DNA from 2 places in the Phytohabitans houttuyneae genome. Region 1 is predicted to be linked to the other one. Evidence: riboswitches for the same ligand, from Rfam matches in the RefSeq annotation. Region 1 holds a riboswitch; the other holds the start of a gene.
The links. Region 1 has a riboswitch for cyclic di-AMP ahead of Phou_RS05920 (C40 family peptidase). Riboswitches for the same ligand answer to the same signal wherever they lie in the genome.
Positions count from the first base shown of each region.

Region 1 (3,591 bases):
CGAGCGCGGCCAGCTCGCCATTTACCTCGATGCGGAGTGCCTGAAAAGTCCTCTTGGCCGGGTGTCCACCCGTCCGTCTCGCCGGCGCGGGTATCGCGTCCCGCACCAGCTCCGCCAACCGTGCCGACGAGGTGATGGGCGCCTTCGCCCGCTCGCGCACGATCGTCGCGGCGATCCGTGCGGCGAACTTCTCCTCGCCGTACACCCGCAGCACCCGAGCCAGCTCGGGCACCTCGTACGTGTTCACGACCTCCGCGGCGGTGCGGCCGCGGGTCTGGTCCATGCGCATGTCCAGCGGCGCGTCCTGCGCGTAGGCGAACCCGCGGTCGGGCGCGTCGAGCTGCAGTGACGAGACGCCGAGGTCGAAGAGCACCCCGTCGACCCGCTCGTAACCGAGCTGGTCGAGCACCTCGGGCAGCTCGTCGTAGACCGCGTGCACCAGGTGGACGCGGTCACCGAACCGCTCCAGCCGTGCCCGCGCGTGCGCGAGTGCCTCCGTGTCCCGGTCGAGTCCGATGAGGACGGTCCGGGGGTGTGCCCGGAGCACCGCCTCCGCGTGCCCGCCGAGGCCCAGGGTCGCGTCCACGTGCAGGGTGGTGCGGTCGTCCCGGTCGAGCGCGGGCGCGAGCAGCGCGAGGCACCGCTCCAGCAGCACCGGCACGTGCGTGCCGCGCAGCTCCCCCATCTCGACCCCCAGTGACCCGCCCGTGTGCGCATGCGCCCGGTGCCCGAAGAACCGTGCGCCGTACTGCCAGATCCCCATCCGCCCTTCCTGAGCCTCCTTCGCGGGGAGGCCGGGACGCGCCTGACATCGGGGAAGAGACGTCAGGTGCAGGAGCGGCTGGAGATCTCGCAGTACGGCGTCTGCCAGCCCTTACAGTCCTCCGGGCAGCACCCCCTCCTCGATGCCCGCGAAGTCGTCTTCGCTCTCGGAGAGATACGTGTCCCACGCTTGCTTGTCCCAGATCTCCACCCGGGTGCTCGCGCCGATCACGACGAGCTCGCGGCTCAGCCCGGCGTACTCCCGCAGGTGGCCCGGTATCGTCACCCGGCCCTGCTTGTCGGGCACCTCGTCGTGGGCGCTCGCGAAGAACACCCGGCTGTAGGCCCGAGCCGCCTTGTGCGTCATCGGCGTCTCGCGCAGCTGGCCGGCGATCCGCTGGAACTCCGGCGTCGGAAAGACGTAGAGGCAGCGCTCCTGCCCTTTAGTGATCACGACACCTCCCGCCAGCTCGTCCCGAAACTTCGCCGGAAGGATCAACCGGCCCTTTTCGTCCAGGCGCGGGGTGTGGGTGCCGAGAAACATCGGCCCACCCCCTCGCCTCTGGCGGCTTTCGCGGAGCCGCTGTCCCCGGGGCCGGCGGGTCCCTCCGGTGAGTAACCCTGCCACTGCGCCCCACTGTACTCCACTTCCCTCCACTCGCAACCGGAATCGCAGCGTTCCTCGGGTGACCCCCTTGACAAAACAGCACGTCAAATGCGGTGGAGGCCGGTGGAGGGTCCGGATCGCGACAGGACTGATCCACTACCGGGACCCAGAGACGATCCAGGGCAAACCCGGATGGGCTTGCCCTGGATCGTTGGGGGATGGGGGATGTAGAGGTACCGGGGAGGGAAGTGGAGAGGTTAGGCGGCGAGCCGCCGTACCACGTAGTTGCTCGACCAGATCTTGTGCTTGCCGACCCGCACGCCCGGGCGGGGCGCGTCGTACATGTAGCCGCCGCCGGCGTAGATGCCGACGTGCGTGCCGTACGAGCCGGAGCGGATCACGATCAGGTCGCCGGGCAGCACCTTGTTCTTGGCGACACCAATGCCGGCGCGCTGCTGGTCGTTCGCCTTGTGTGGCAGTACCCGCCCGGTCGCCACCCGGTACACGTACTTGGTGAAGCCCGAGCAGTCGAAGGACGAGGGCCCCACCGCGCCGTACACGTAGGGCTTGCCAAGGTGCTTGCGCGCCTCGGCCAGCACCTTCGCGCGGCCGGCGACGACCGTCACCTTGGCACGGCCGGTGACCGTTCCCTTGTAGGCGCCTCGCCCGCTGTAGACCGCCCGGTAGAGGCGGGTCGTGGACGGCTTGATGGAGAGGGTCGCCTTGCCGCTGGAGTAGACGGGGCGGGTGCCGGTGCTGACCCACTTCCCCTTCCACACCTGAAACTGGACGGTGCCGCCCCAGATGCCCTTGCGGGTGTTGGGGTCGGCGACGGTGGCGGTGAGGGTGAGCGTCGAGCCCAGCGAGAGGTTCGTCGTGTTCGGCTTGATCGTGACGTAGGGCGTGATCGACGCGGTGGCCGGCGCGGTGGCGGCCGTGGCCGGCGCGGGAGCCGCGTCGGCGAGGGCCGGGCCGGCCATGAGCTGACCGGCGCAGACGCAGAGCCCGACGGCGAGCGCGAGCTTGCCGCCCCGCCGTTTCGCGGGCAGCCTGTGCCGGCCCGAACGGAGTTCGTGCACGTAGTGTCCCTCCGGCACGCCTGCGAGGTGAGCTGTCGGGTTCGGGCGGGAAGGATTGCCCGGCCGCGCAAGTGGCGGCTTCACCCCAAGGCCTCGGCCCTGCCGGGTCTCCCCGGCCGGGTTCGGGACCGCAGATCCTGGGTCCCCCGTCCCTGCCCGCTATGCCGTTGTGTGCCTCCAGGGTCCGCACCGGACGGGTGGGCAGGGCTCGGCGTGTCCCGGCGGTGCGGCCGGGCTTGGACCCGGCCCAACGTTTCTAGCGGATGCCCCGATCCACACGGCGTGACGGTGATCTTGCGGAGCGAATTTGGCACGCCAGCAAATGAGCGGTCGTTAAGTACGCTGTCCAAAATGTCGCCACACTGCGTGAATCCACGCCTCACGGTGCGTCTACCGATCACCGTGAGTATCACCACACACTTCGCGCCGTGCCTGGCCGTGATCGACGGTTTTCCGACGCCCAGGTGGAGATCCAACGGTCGTTGGTAACCTCGCCTCCGTGACGGACGGCAAGATGCCCCTGCGGGCGAAGGTCGCCAGCTCGGTCTCCCGCACGGCGGCCGCCCTGTCGCGAGCGGCGGGGCGCGGCGACGGTTCGGTGATCGGCGGCTGGATCGGCCTCAAGATCGACCCTGACCTGCTCGCCCACCTGGCGTCGGGGCGCGCGATCGCCCTGATCTCGGGCACCAACGGCAAGACGACCACGACCCGCCTGGCCGCGGCCGCGGTGGGCGTGCTCGGGCCGGTGGCGACCAACGGCTTCGGTGCCAACATGCCGACCGGCCACACCTCGGCGCTCGCCAAGGCCGGCCAGACGCCGTACGCGGTGCTGGAGGTCGACGAGCACTACCTGGCGAAGGTGCTGGTCGCGACCGAGCCACGGGTGGTGGCGCTGCTCAACCTCTCCCGCGACCAGCTCGACCGGGCCAAAGAGGTCGCGATGATGGCCCAGATGTGGCGCACCGCGCTCGCCAACCACCCGGGCGTGCACGTGGTGGCCAACGCGGACGACCCGATGGTCGTCTGGGCCGCGGCCGGATCGCCGGCCGTCACGTGGTTTAGCGCCGGCCAGCGGTGGCATGACGACTCGTGGGTTTGTCCCGAGTGCGGCTCGCCGATCGAGCGCCAGGCCGACCAGTGGTG
Region 1 is NZ_BLPF01000001.1:1,275,198-1,278,788, forward strand. Features, by position in the region: partial or broken gene rsmH (16S rRNA (cytosine(1402)-N(4))-methyltransferase RsmH) at 1-685, opposite strand, end outside; gene mraZ (division/cell wall cluster transcriptional repressor MraZ) at 875-1,306, opposite strand; gene Phou_RS05920 (C40 family peptidase) at 1,627-2,448, opposite strand; cyclic di-AMP (ydaO/yuaA leader) riboswitch at 2,451-2,591, opposite strand; gene Phou_RS05925 (MurT ligase domain-containing protein) at 2,963-3,591, shown strand, end outside.

Region 2 (3,591 bases), 1.6 Mb from region 1:
GGCCGGCACCGATGAGCAGAGCCAGGTCGAGGTGCGGTTGGCCCGCCAGCGCGAGGTGCTGGGCAAGGAGGATCCGCCGCATATCACCGCCGTGATCGACGAGGCGGTGGTGCAACGCATCGCCAGCGACCCGCGGACCAAGCGGGAGCAGTTGGAGCGGCTGGTCTCGCTCTGCGGCGAGCCCAACATCACGATCCAGGTGCTGCCGTTCGCCGCCGGCGTCGACGGCTTCCCCAACCCGTTCGCGATCCTGGAGTTTCCCGATCCGAGCGACGACGCCGTGATGTACCTGGAAAACGGCCTCGGCGACGACGTGGTCGACCAGCCCGACCTGGTCCGGCCGTACCGGCACGAGTTTGAGCGGCTGCGCGAGATGGCGCTGAGCCCGGCCGAGACCCGGGACATGATCAAACGGATCGTGGGCGAGCTCGACTGAGCCCGCCCACGATCGGTGTGGCCCCCGGCCCCACCGCGCCCCTGGTCCGTCCGTTGACTCCGCTTTGCCGCGCGGCGGTCCGACCCGGGGACGAAGTATTCGGTTATCGGCGCATGCGCCAGATGTTCATCGAAACCAGTGGCTCGGCCAGCCCGCCGAGCCGGTAGGCCTCCTGCGCCCGGAGCAGGGCTCGGGTGACCTGCCCGTACTGCCGCTCCTCGTCGCTGCTGAACAGCAGCACCGTCATCCCGCGGAACTCACCCCAGAGCTCGAAGGCCCGCGGCCGCAGGCGGTGGCCGATCGTCGCCACGAGGAAAGGAACGAACGCCACCGCCGTGAGCGCCAGATAGGTCTGCGCACTCAGGTGGTTGAGCTCGGTGGTCATGCCGAGCGTGATCCCGATGGTGGCCAGCACGATCGCGGTCACCGTCACCGACCGCACGGTGAGCTGATGTGCCGGGCCTCGGGCCGTGTGCAGGTGGTGCAGCTCGCCTACCGGAAACCGGCGCCCGCCCACTACGAACCAGTCACGCGTCACCAGGATGCCGGGCCGCTGGTAGAGCGGGGCAGGTGGTTTCGGGGTTGTTACGTCTACCGGCGTTACGGGCTGTGCTGCTGGTGACCGCGCGGGGTAGCGAGTAGTCTGCACTTCAATGCCTCCTACGGCTCGTGAGGCGGGCTGGTGTGGTGGTTCTTGAGATCGGCACCTGGTGGCAGCCAGGTGCCGATCGTCTTTCTCGCTCCGTGCCGCTAGATCCTCAAAGCCGCTCAGCAACTTCAAGGGCCCTGATAGCCATTGTGCGAGATGCCATCTAGTCGAGGGAAGGGGTGCAATCAGCCACCTGGCAGATCGGAAGGGGTCTCCTAGCCGTACCGCGCCAGTTTCAGGCCCGCATGTCCGGTTTGTCGCCCCCTTCGCCCACCCAACGCGCACACCGACAAATCGCCCGTCACCCATATGGCCGACGAGTCCGCGTGGACGACCTAATCACTTAGAGTGACTCGGACATTCGACTTATTGGCGGGCGTGAGCCACAAGTCACCCTCTCACCACTTTCGCCCGACCGGCCTCGACGCTAGGTTGGAGCCGCTGGTCCGGTCGTCAGCCACTCCCCGGGTGGCGCCGGTCTCGTGCCGCCGAATCGCACGACGATCACACTCCGTCAGCGAGTCGGGGACCCACCTATGCACTGGGGTGAATCCGCGGCCGCCTTCGGCGGTGCGGTAGGGCGATCTTCCCGTCCGAATCCGACAGCTAACCCGGTAGGCGGCGTTGGGGAAGAAGGGTTCACCGTTTGTCTTCCGCGCGGAAGCTGCTCCGCGCCCTCGTGCTGGTCGGCCTGGGCATCGGGCTGACCGTTCCGGCCACGGCCGCGCAGGCCGAGCCGTCACCGAGCGAGCTCACGGAGCAGATCAACAAGGCGTCGACCGAGCTTGAGAAGGTCGTCGAGTCGTACAACAAGCTCAACGAGCAGCTCAAACAGACCAAGGCCGCCTCCGCCGCGCTCAGCGCGAAGATGGGCCCGCTGGAGGCACAGCTCGCCAAGGCGGACGCCGAGGTGGGTGCGATGGCCGCGGTGGCGTACCGGACGGGTCAGGCGGGCACGGCGAGCGCGCTGCTGGAAGGCAGCGGGCCACTGGCCGACCGGCTCGGCATGCTCGACCAGCTCGCCCGCGACCGCAAGCGGCAGGTTGAGGGCTTTACCGCGGCCGAGCGCCAGTACACCGAGCAGAAGGCGAAGCTCGACGCCACCCAGGCGAAGCAGACCGCGCAGCTGAAGGAGCTCGCGGCCGGTAAGAAGAAGATCGAGGCCGACCTCGACAAGCTGTACAAGATGCGCGAAGAGGCGTACGGCTCGGCCACCACGTCCAGCGGCGGTTACACCGGGACGATCCCGTCGATCTCCGGTAAGGCCGGCGTCGCGGTGCGGTTCGCGTACAACGCGATCGGCACGCCCTACGTGTGGGCGGCCGAGGGGCCGAACGGGTACGACTGCTCAGGGCTCACGCTCGCGGCGTGGCGGGCGGCTGGAAAGTCGTTGCCGCACAACGCCGCGATGCAGTGGGACGTGGTCGCGCACATCGGCCGGGGCTCGCTCCAGCCGGGCGACCTCGTCTTCTACAGCGGCCTCGGACACGTCGCCATCTACGTGGGCAGCGGCAAGGTGATCCACGCGCCACAGGCCGGCGACAGCGTCAAACTGTCCTCAGTGGACATGATGAGCCCGTACGGCTACGGCAGGGTGCGCTAAGAAATCTTCAACATCGCCGATCAAGGGCGGCGGACGGCGGGTCTTTCGCGGACGCGCTGACCGCCGCCCTTGATCGGCGCTGAAGTCCCTGATCGGCGGCACTATCGACCGGCGCGAAGTGTCGTACCGCGGGTTCACCGTCGAGGCATGACCGAAACCGTCCTGGCGGCCACCGAGCCGTTCTCGTTCGACATGTCCCTGCGCGCCCTCGCCGCGTTCGCGCCCTGCGCCGGCGGTCACACGATCGCCGGCGGTCGCGTGCGCAAGGCGTTCCTGCTCGGCACCGAGGCGGTCGTGGCCGACGTCGGCCCGGCGGGCGGGGGCCCGGGGGTCGCGCTCACCCTCCACGCCGACCGCCATCTCTTACCCGGCGAGCGCGCCGCGGTGCACCGGGCCGTCGCGCGATGGCTCGGCCTCGACGACGACCTCGCCGCCTTCCTCGATGTCGCCGGGCGCGACCCCGCGATGGCCACGCTGCTGCGCGCCGCGCACGGCCTGCACCAGGTGCGCTTCTCCTCGCTCGCCGAGGGCGCGGTCTACTTCGCGCTGGTCCAGCGGAGCACCCAGTGGTTCGCGGCGGCCCGCAAGCGCCGTCTGGCGGCCGCGTTCGGCCCGTCCCTGACGGTCGACGGGGTCGAGCACGTCGCGTTCCCGTCGCTCGCCATGGTGGCCGAGCGGGACGACGCGGAGCTGATCCGATTCGCGGGCAACAGGCTGCGCGCCCGCCGGCTGCGCGAGGTGGTGGAAGGCGTGGCCGCGCTCGACGAGGAGTGGCTGCACACCGGGCCCTACGAGGAGGTGCGCAAGGCATTGCTCGGCGTGGCCGGCGTCGGCCCGTTCACCGCGCACGCCCTGCTTCTGCGGGTGCTCGGCCGCCCCGACGGCGTCCCGCTCGGGATGGCC
Region 2 is NZ_BLPF01000001.1:2,881,767-2,885,357, forward strand. Features, by position in the region: gene Phou_RS12650 (helix-turn-helix domain-containing protein) at 1-436, shown strand, start outside; gene Phou_RS12655 (DUF6232 family protein) at 540-974, opposite strand; cyclic di-AMP (ydaO/yuaA leader) riboswitch at 1,562-1,721, shown strand; gene Phou_RS12660 (C40 family peptidase) at 1,732-2,688, shown strand; gene Phou_RS12665 (DNA-3-methyladenine glycosylase family protein) at 2,836-3,591, shown strand, end outside.
Region 2: linked by a shared signal. The riboswitch ahead of Phou_RS12660 (C40 family peptidase) and the one ahead of Phou_RS05920 (C40 family peptidase) in region 1 are both predicted to bind cyclic di-AMP.